2 regions of the Mediterraneibacter gnavus ATCC 29149 genome follow, and region 2 is predicted to be linked to the other one. Evidence: riboswitches for the same ligand, from Rfam matches in the RefSeq annotation. Region 2 holds a riboswitch; the other holds the start of a gene.
The links. Region 2 has a riboswitch for thiamine pyrophosphate ahead of FXV78_RS03560 (energy-coupled thiamine transporter ThiT). Riboswitches for the same ligand answer to the same signal wherever they lie in the genome.
Positions count from the first base shown of each region.

Region 1: another riboswitch for thiamine pyrophosphate. It lies ahead of thiC (phosphomethylpyrimidine synthase ThiC); the one in region 2 lies ahead of FXV78_RS03560 (energy-coupled thiamine transporter ThiT).

Region 1 covers NZ_CP043051.1:2,421,417-2,426,412, forward strand. Annotated here, with positions in the region: gene lon (endopeptidase La) at 1-188, shown strand, start outside; gene yihA (ribosome biogenesis GTP-binding protein YihA/YsxC) at 192-812, shown strand; gene ytvI (sporulation integral membrane protein YtvI) at 867-2,024, shown strand; TPP riboswitch at 2,057-2,166, shown strand; gene thiC (phosphomethylpyrimidine synthase ThiC) at 2,256-3,560, shown strand; gene FXV78_RS12005 (nitrite/sulfite reductase) at 3,639-4,996, opposite strand, start outside.
Region 2 covers NZ_CP043051.1:713,692-718,687, reverse strand. Annotated here, with positions in the region: gene rpoC (DNA-directed RNA polymerase subunit beta') at 1-2,040, shown strand, start outside; TPP riboswitch at 2,052-2,158, shown strand; gene FXV78_RS03560 (energy-coupled thiamine transporter ThiT) at 2,207-2,872, shown strand; gene FXV78_RS17805 (hypothetical protein) at 2,952-3,101, opposite strand; gene FXV78_RS03555 (response regulator) at 3,225-3,938, opposite strand; gene FXV78_RS03550 (sensor histidine kinase) at 3,931-4,996, opposite strand, start outside.

The sequences.
Region 1 (4,996 bases), 1.7 Mb from region 2:
AGCTTCTGGCTGCGAAAAATGCCGGGATAAAAACAGTTCTTGTTCCCAAAAAGAATCTGGCAGATGTAGAAGAGCTTTCTCAGGAAATCACAAAAGGACTCGAGATCCTGCCTGTAGAGCATATGGAGGAAGTGCTGAAGGCAGCATTTGTGTCAGAAGATCAGGATAAAATATCCGGAGGGGAGTAAACTATGGTAATAAAGAATATCAATCTGGAAACTGTTTGTGGAATTACAAGTAAATTGCCGGAAAATGAAAAACCGGAGATTGCGTTTGCGGGGAAATCCAATGTGGGTAAGTCATCCCTGATCAATGCGCTGATGAACCGAAAATCGTATGCCCGGATCTCTGCCACACCGGGAAAGACACAGACGATTAATTTTTATAATATCAACGAGGAACTTTATCTGGTGGATCTGCCGGGATACGGATATGCGAAGGTTTCCGAAAAAGAAAAGATCCAGTGGGGAAATCTGATCGAGCGGTATCTGCATACATCAAAACAGTTGAAAGCAGTCTTTCTTCTGATCGACATCCGGCATGACCCTTCGGCAAATGACAAGATGATGTATCAGTGGATCGTCGATCAGGGATTTCAGCCGATCATCATTGCTACAAAGCTGGATAAATTAAAACGCAGTCAGGTGCAGAAGCATGTGAAGATGTTAAAAACAGGTCTGAATCTGCTTCCGGGAACAAAAGTAATCCCGTTTTCTTCGGTTACAAAGCAGGGAAGAGACGAAATCTGGGATCTGGCTGAGCGGGAATATCTGTTTCCGGAAAGATTTTTGGAGGATGAAACGAAAGAATAATTTCGGAGAATGATAGAGTAAACAGGAAAAGCACGATGCGGGAAGGAGATTTTTATGGAGCGAAAGAGACCTTACTGGCAAGTGGCGGTAAGTCTTATGTTCAGTATACTGGCAACGGCTGCGTTTATTATCCTGGGCGTAAAAGCAATCGGATTTCTCATGCCGTTCGTTGTGGGCTGGATCATTTCTGCCATTGCGACACCTCTGGTGAACTGGCTGGAAAAGCGATTGAAGATCGTAAAGAAGCTGGGAACAGCAATGATTGTTATCATGGTCATTGGGCTGATCGTTTTAGTGGGATATTTTGCAGTCAGCAGGATTGCAGCGGAAGTGACAGATCTGATTCAGAACTTTCCGGATATTTATGCACAGCTGGAAGAGGGGATGCGTGAGATTGGAAATACCTTATCCGGTGCGTTCAGCAGGCTTCCCCGGGGAGTGCAGAATGGGTGGACAACGATAGTGGAGAATCTGGATACTTATATGGGGAATCTTGTTTCGAAAATCAGCGAGCCGACGGTGACGGCTGCGGGAAATTTTGCAAAAAGACTTCCGTCCTATCTGATTTCTTTCATTGTTGCGATACTGGCAGCTTACTTTTTTACAATCCAGAGAGAAGAAGTGATCGCATGGTTTCATAAAATCGCACCGCCGTCTGTGGAAAAGAGGATGATCCTGGTGATGGATAATCTGAAATATGCAGTAGGCGGATATTTCAAGGCGCAGTTTAAGATCATGGGTGTTGTTTTTTTGATCCTGTTTGCCGGATTTCTTGTGCTTGGAATTCATTATGCGGTTTTGGTTGCATTTTTGATTTCATTTTTGGATTTTCTGCCATTTTTTGGAACGGGAACTGCGTTGATCCAATGGGCAATTTACTCCGTATTTATCGGTGAATATAAAATTACAGCCGGTCTGGTGATCATCTATGCAGTTTCCCAGGTAGTGCGTCAGCTTTTGCAGCCAAAGCTGGTAGGTGACAGCATGGGAATGAATCCGCTGGTGACACTGCTGCTTTTATATGTGGGATATAAGATCAAGGGAGTCTTTGGTATGATTCTGGCAGTTCCGTTGGGACTGGTATTGATCAATATGTGTCAGGCCGGTGCATTTGATTATATTCTGGATGACGTGAAGATTCTGGTTGAAGGGATACTGGGACTTCGCGAAGAGCTTCCTCAAGGGCAAAAAGAAAATTCAGATAACACTTGATTCCAAGAATGAGAGTGTTTATAATATCAACAGAAACAAAAAAGGGGTGCTTGCAGAAAGCAGGCTGAGAGAAAGCTGGATCGCTTAAAACCCGTAACCTGATTTGGATAATGCCAACGTAGGGATATACAGAGAAAGTGATAGGATCTGAGAAGAAAAATTGCTGCTGTAATGCGTTTGCGTTGCAGCAGCTTTTTGCATACTCCGCGGCGGGCATGGAAAGGAATGCATATGAGAAACTATACAACACAGATGGAAGCAGCGAGAAAACAGATTGTGACAAAAGAACTGGAGATCGTGGCACAAAAAGAACATATGACGACCGAAGAGCTGATGCCGCTGGTGGCAGAAGGAAAGGTTGTCATCTGTGCCAACAAAAATCACACCTGTATTGATCCGGAAGGAATCGGTTCGATGCTGCGTACAAAGATCAATGTAAATCTGGGAGTTTCAAGAGACTGTAAAGATTACGATGTGGAGATGCAGAAGGTGATGCAGGCAGTTGAGATGGGCGCACATGCCATCATGGATCTGTCTTCTCATGGAAATACAATTCCATTTCGAAGAAAGCTGACCAGTGAGTGTCCGGCGCTGATCGGTACTGTTCCAATCTATGATTCCGTGATCCACTATCAAAGGGATCTGGATACGCTGACTGCCAGAGATTTTATCGATGTGGTCCGTCTTCACGCACAGGATGGAGTGGATTTTGTGACACTGCACTGTGGCATTACGCGTAAAACAATCGAGCAGATTCGGCAGCATAAGCGAAAAATGAACATCGTATCCAGAGGTGGTTCTCTTGTATTTGCGTGGATGTGTATGACAGGGGAAGAAAATCCATTTTATGAATATTATGATGAGATTCTGGATATTTGTCGGGAATATGATGTGACGGTTTCACTCGGTGACGCATGCAGACCAGGATGTCTTGCAGATGCAACGGACGTCTGCCAGATCGAGGAGCTGGTGCGTCTGGGCGAACTGACCAGGCGGGCATGGGAGAAGGATGTTCAGGTGATGGTGGAAGGTCCGGGACATATGCCTCTGGATCAGATCGAGGCAAATATGAAAGTGCAGCAGTCCATTTGTCAGGGAGCGCCGTTTTATGTATTGGGACCACTTGTGACAGATATTGCTCCGGGATATGACCATATTACTTCTGCGATTGGCGGAGCCGTGGCAGCATCGGCAGGAGCGGCATTTTTGTGCTATGTGACACCGGCAGAGCATCTGGCTCTTCCGAATCTGGAAGATGTAAAACAGGGAATCATGGCGTCTAAGATTGCGGCACATGCGGCAGATATTGCAAAAGGAGTGCGGGGAGCAAGACAGGCAGATGACAGGATGGCACAAGCCAGAAGAAATCTGGACTGGGAAGCACAGTGGGAGTGTGCCATGGATCCGGAGACGGCAAAACGGATCTGGAATGAGAGAAAGCCTGAACATGAGGATACTTGTTCCATGTGCGGAAAATTCTGTGCGGTGCGAAGTATGAACAAGGCACTTGCAGGCGAACATATTGATATTTTATAGAAACAGAATAATCAGAAAAACCAGGCAGGATATGTTCCCGTAAAAAGGAAGGCATCCTGCCTGGTTTTTATTTTGAAGCTATTGTGTCTTCTCTGCGTATTCAGCAGCAAGTGTATCAAATTCTTCTGCGTGAGTCGGATACCAGACGTCAAAGGTACTGTCTGCTGCGGCAATTCGTTTTCCGAGAGCTGCGAAAAATTCCGGGATTACAGTCTCCAGAAGAACACCTTTTTCGATGCCCAGATGTGCTCCAGGTTCTTCGCTGTCTCCGTTTACAAATAATTTGAATGCAGGTTCCATTTTTCCATCCACCCGTTTGGAGTGTCCGACAAGACCGATACTTCCCGCCTGATGGCTTCCGCAGCTGGAAGGACATCCGGAAATATGGATACATGGAAGGACTCTGTCGGCGAACTGTTCCTTGCGGACCCGCTGAATGCAGGACTCTAACAGTGCATAGGAATTGCGCAGTCCGTGTTGGCAGATTGGAACGCCAATGCAGCTGACACTGCTTTCAAATAAAGAAGCAGCTCCGTCTTTTGTGGCTTCTAACACAGCAGGTACTTCTTTTGCAGTCAGATTGATGATATACAAGGTGCCGTCCGGTGAGATCCGAAGCTCGGTTTCCGGCATCTCTTTGATCACGGCATACAGTTCAGACGGTTTTTGAGGTGCAAGCCGTCCGCCCAGCGGATGATAAGAAACCGTGTACAGGCCGTTCTGTTTCTGTGGGAGTACCCGTTTTTCTGTCAGAAGTGCTTCGGACAGAGTGCCGTCAGCAGATTTGGAAATCGGATGGACTGGTTCTACAGGCCATGGAGTCATTTCTTTTTGCGCGTCTTCCACAAACTGGAGGAAATAGTTCCGGATTTTTTCTTCGCCAAGGGTATCCTGCAGATAGCGGGTTCTGGATTTTGCGCGGGACTCATAATTGCCGTATGTGGTAAAGAGACGGATCATGGCATGGACGTAAAGGGAAACCTCGTTTGGATCTGCATTGTCTGTAATATGAACACCAAGCTTTGGATTTGGTCCAAGTCCGCCGGCACAGTAAACGGAAAATGTCCCGTTTTCTTTGGCTACAAATCCAAGGTCACGGAATGTGGCATGAACTTCATTCGCCGGGGTATTGGAAAAACCGACTTTCAGTTTTCTGGGCATGTGAAGTCCCGGCATCTTGGTCAGGAGATATTCTCCGGCAGCCTTTGCATAAGGAAACACATCAAATGTCTCATCCACAGCGGTACCAGTCAGAGGACTTGCCATGACATTACGCGGGTTGTCGCCTCCGCCGCCGTGTGTGATGATGCCGACTTTTAAGGCATCACGAACAAGCTGCGGAACAGAGTCTGCAGACAAATCGTGAAACTGGATGGTCTGGCAGGTAGTCAGTTTGAGCAGAGGAATCTGATGTTCAGAAATTTTGTCTGCAAGGA
Region 2 (4,996 bases):
CATTCCAGAATCAAAGTCCGTGTTTCCAGAGAGATGCCGGACGGAACGGTGAAGACAGGCACGATCGATGGAACACTTGGAAGAATGTTGTTCAATGAGATTATTCCGCAGGATCTTGGATTCGTAGACCGTGAAGTAGATGGAAACGAACTGCTTCTGGAAGTAGATTTCCACGTAGGAAAGAAACAGCTCAAACAGATCCTGGAAAAAGTAATCAATACACACGGAGCAACTCAGACAGCAGAAGTTCTGGATGATGTAAAAGCGATTGGTTACAAGTTCTCTACAAGAGCAGCGATGACCGTATCGATTTCTGATATGACAGTACCGCCGCAGAAACCGGAGATGATCCAGACTGCACAGGATACTGTAGACAAGATCACAAAGAACTACAAACGTGGTCTGATCACAGAAGAAGAACGTTACAAAGAAGTTGTTGAGACATGGAAAGCAACCGATGACAAATTGACAGAAGCTCTGCTTTCCGGGCTGGATAAATACAATAACATCTTCATGATGGCAGATTCCGGAGCCCGTGGTTCTGACAAGCAGATCAAACAGCTTGCAGGTATGCGTGGTTTGATGGCGGATACAGCAGGTCGTACGATCGAGCTGCCGATCAAGTCCAACTTCCGTGAGGGTCTGGACGTACTGGAATACTTTATGTCTGCGCATGGAGCTCGTAAGGGAATGTCCGATACCGCGCTTCGTACAGCCGATTCAGGATACCTGACAAGACGTCTGGTTGATGTTTCTCAGGAGCTTATCATTCACGACAGTGACTGTGCGGCAGAAGGAAAAGAGATTCCGGGAATGTATGTAAAAGCATTCATGGACGGAAATGAAGAAATCGAAAGTCTGCAGGAGCGTATCACAGGAAGATTCTCTTGTGAAGATCTGAAAGACAAGGATGGAAATATCATCGTCAAAGCAAATCACATGATCACACCGAAGCGTGCAGAAAGAGTCATGAAGAAAGCGGTTGACGAAAACGGTGAACCACTGGATACAGTGAAGATCCGTACAATCCTTACATGTAAATGTAAGAATGGTGTTTGTGCAAAATGTTACGGTGCAAACATGGCAACAGGGGAAGCCGTTCAGGTTGGTGAAGCAGTCGGTATCATTGCTGCTCAGTCCATCGGTGAACCTGGTACACAGCTGACCATGCGTACATTCCATACGGGTGGAGTTGCCGGTGACGATATCACACAGGGTCTTCCTCGTGTCGAAGAGCTTTTTGAGGCAAGAAAGCCGAAAGGACTTGCGATTATCACAGAGTTTGCCGGTACGGCAACAATCAGCGATACAAAGAAAAAGCGTGAGATCATTGTAACAAATGATCAGACAGGAGAATCCAAAGCATACCTGATCCCATACGGTTCCCGTATCAAGATTCAGGATGGTGTATATCTGGAGGCCGGAGATGAGCTGACAGAAGGTAGTGTAAATCCTCACGATATCCTGAAGATCAAAGGACTTCGTGCCGTACAGGATTACATGATCCAGGAAGTACAGCGAGTTTACCGTTTGCAGGGTGTAGAAATCAATGACAAGCATATCGAGGTTATTGTACGCCAGATGCTGAAGAAGATTCGTATCGAGGAAAGAGGAGATACCGAATTCCTGCCTGGAACTATGGTAGATGTTCTGGAGTTCAACGAAGTGAACGAGCAGATGGAAGCAGAAGGAAAAGAGCCTGCAACAGGTGAACAGATCATGCTTGGTATCACAAAAGCATCTCTGGCTACAGAATCCTTCCTGTCTGCAGCATCCTTCCAGGAGACAACAAAAGTCCTGACAGAAGCTGCGATCAAAGGTAAGGTGGACCACCTGATCGGTCTGAAAGAGAACGTCATCATCGGTAAACATATTCCTGCAGGTACAGGTATGAAGAAGTACCGTGATGTTCAGTTAAACACAGAACTGGAAGCAGAAGAAGAGGCTGAAGAACTGGATGAAAGCGATGCAGTGGAAACAGAAGCAGTGGAGACAGCAGAATCAGCAGATTTGGAAGAAGTAGTTCTGGACGAAGAATAAAATAAAATACGATTGATAACAAGGGGAGCTTGTGTGACAGGCTGAGAGGAAGTTGTGAACTTCGACCTATAACCTGATTTGGATAATGCCAACGTAGGAACTGTAATCTCGTTTATACAAGGAACTCCTCCTTGTTTTCAATCACGAAAACAAGGAGGAGTTTTTTATGTTGAACTTTATGGTAAATGCAGAAGGCGGTCTGACGACTGCAGGATATGCAATTTGTATTGTGCTGGGAATCGTTGTATTTGGTATTGCATTGTTTTTTGCCGGTAAAAATTCAGAAAAAAATAAAATGTCCGCGAAACAGCTTGCGTGCTGTGCGATGGCAATGGCACTTGCTTTTATTACTTCCTATATCAAGATTTTCTCTCTGCCATGGGGCGGCAGTGTGACACTGTGCAGCATGCTCTTTATCGTGCTGGTAGCAAACTGGTATGGAGTAAGAACAGGAATTTTGGTTGGATTTACATATGGAATGCTCCAGTTTTTACAGGAGCCATACGTACTTTCTCTGTTCCAGGTATGCTGTGATTATGTATTGGCTTTCGCAGCACTTGGTGTGGCAGGTTTCTTTGCAAAGCAAAAGAATGGACTGCTCAAAGGCTATATCGTAGCTGTTCTCGCCAGGGGAGCGTTTCATGCGCTGGGAGGATATTTGTACTGGATGGACTACATGCCGGACAATTTCCCGAAATCACTTGCAGCCGTATATCCGATCGCATATAACTACAGTTTCCTTCTGGCAGAAGGACTGATTACAATCGTGATCATCTCCATTCCGGCAGTACAGAAAGCACTTGGACGGGTAAAAAAAATAGCAGTAGAATAAAGCGAAAAACAACGACTGTAAGATTCTCGGGAATTTTACGGTCGTTGTTTTTATAAGGTAAGAGGTTTAATAAAATTAGTTAATCGGTTAATTTATATCCGTAACGTGCTTTGCGGATAAATTTTTGGATAATGGTTACCGGCAGACTGATCAAAATGAACAGTGTGGAAAAAATTCCTGCAGAACCACCGATGATCATCAAAAGTATCATTACGATATTATTGCCCATTACTGTCACTCCTTTGAATGAAATTGCCCTTGTATCGGACCAGATTCTATTTTAGTGACAAAGGCATAAAAAGAAAAGAGATTTGAGGCCTTTTTAGCGCAATCTTAGCATAAGAGATTACTGCTAATCGTTTTCTGATGAATCCTCCTGCATTCGGTATCCAACGCCTACTTCTGTAAAGATATATTTAGGCTGTGCAGGGTCTTTTTCCAGCTTTCTTCGGATATTTGCCATATTGACGCGCAGGATTTTATTGTCGTCGTCTGCGTATGGTCCCCAGACATTGGAAATGATGGCGGCGTATGTCATGACTTTTCCGGAATTCTGTGCCAGATAGGATACAATTTTGTATTCAATAGGGGTCAGATGAACCGGCTGTTTGTCTAAGGTCAGTTCCCGTTTGGAAAAATCCAATACCAGATCTTCGTAGCGATAGGGCCGGATATAAAGAGAATCTGTAGTATATAAGCGGTTGCTGTGTCTTAAGGAGGTACGGATGCGGGCAAGCAGTTCTGAGGTTCCGAATGGCTTGGTAATGTAATCATCCGCTCCCTGATCCAATGCGAGAACCTTTTCCTTTTCGGCACTTCGTGCGGAGATGACAATGATCGGGGTACTGGTCCAGGTCCGGACTTCCTGGATAATATCATTTCCATTCATATCAGGCAGACCAAGGTCTAAAATAATTACGTCTGGACATTGGGAATGGATCAGATTCAGTCCTTCTTTCCCGCAGTCCGCATACAGTACACGGTAATCCTGTTTTTTCAGGATCTTTCCTACAAAGGTCTGAATATTTTTTTCGTCTTCTATAATCAATACAGTGAATTTAGGCATAGTTTGCGTTCTCCTTTTCTTTTGGAAGGGTAAAGGAGAATTCGGCTCCTTTATCCAGATTGGCAGCGTGGATCACGCCGTCGTGAGCATGAATGATCGTCCGGCAGATAGACAGTCCGATGCCGATTCCTTTGTGTCCGTCAGCGGTATCAGAGCTGTACTGTCCGTCAAAAATAAAAGGGATCTGGTCGGGATCCAGTCCGATTCCATAGTCCCGGACTGCAAATGTGACACAGTCCGGCTGATCGGTGATCAAAAGGTCGATGGGATCAGAGCTCGAGGAATGGACATAGGCATTTTCCATCAAGTTGATCAGCACCTGTTCGATCAAAGTAGCATCCATTGGGATCATCAGAAAATCTTCCGGCATAGAAACCCGGATCTGGATTTTAGGAAGGCGTTTCTGAAGTCGGACAATTGATTCGGAGACGACTTCTTCCACAATTTCCTGCGACTTTTTGACTTTGCTGGATTCATTTTGAATCTTCGTTACAGAGAGCAGGTTTTCCACCATATTCAGCAGCCACTGTGCATCCTCGTTAATATTCGAAATCAGCTCCATACGTTCTTGCTCGGACATATTCTGGGCATCGTCCAGATAAGAGGCAGAAGAGCCGATTATGCTCGTCAGAGGGGTACGCAGATCATGTGATACGGCGCGCAGAAGATTGGCATGAATTTTCTCGCGCTCTGCTTCTGCAAGCTTTCGTTCCCGTTCGGAGGCAATGGCTTTTTGTTTTTTGAGCATACTGGCGGTCGCGCTGGTGATAAGAGAAATAGCCAGCATGCCGATAAATGTGACCGGATATCCGTCCAGTATGAAGTTTAGTTTGAAATAGGGATATGTAAAAAAATAGTTTGCTGCGATGACACAAAAAACGGAGGCGGCAGCACCATACCAGTAACTGGTCGTATTCTGAGCGATCAGGATCAGAGCCAGAATATAAATCAGGGCAGTGTTGACAGAATTTTTTTGTCCTAGGTTAAAAAAGAAAAATGCCAGTATCGTGGAGATACCAAGGCAAAGGAAAGTAAACGTCAGATTTTTAAAAAATGTC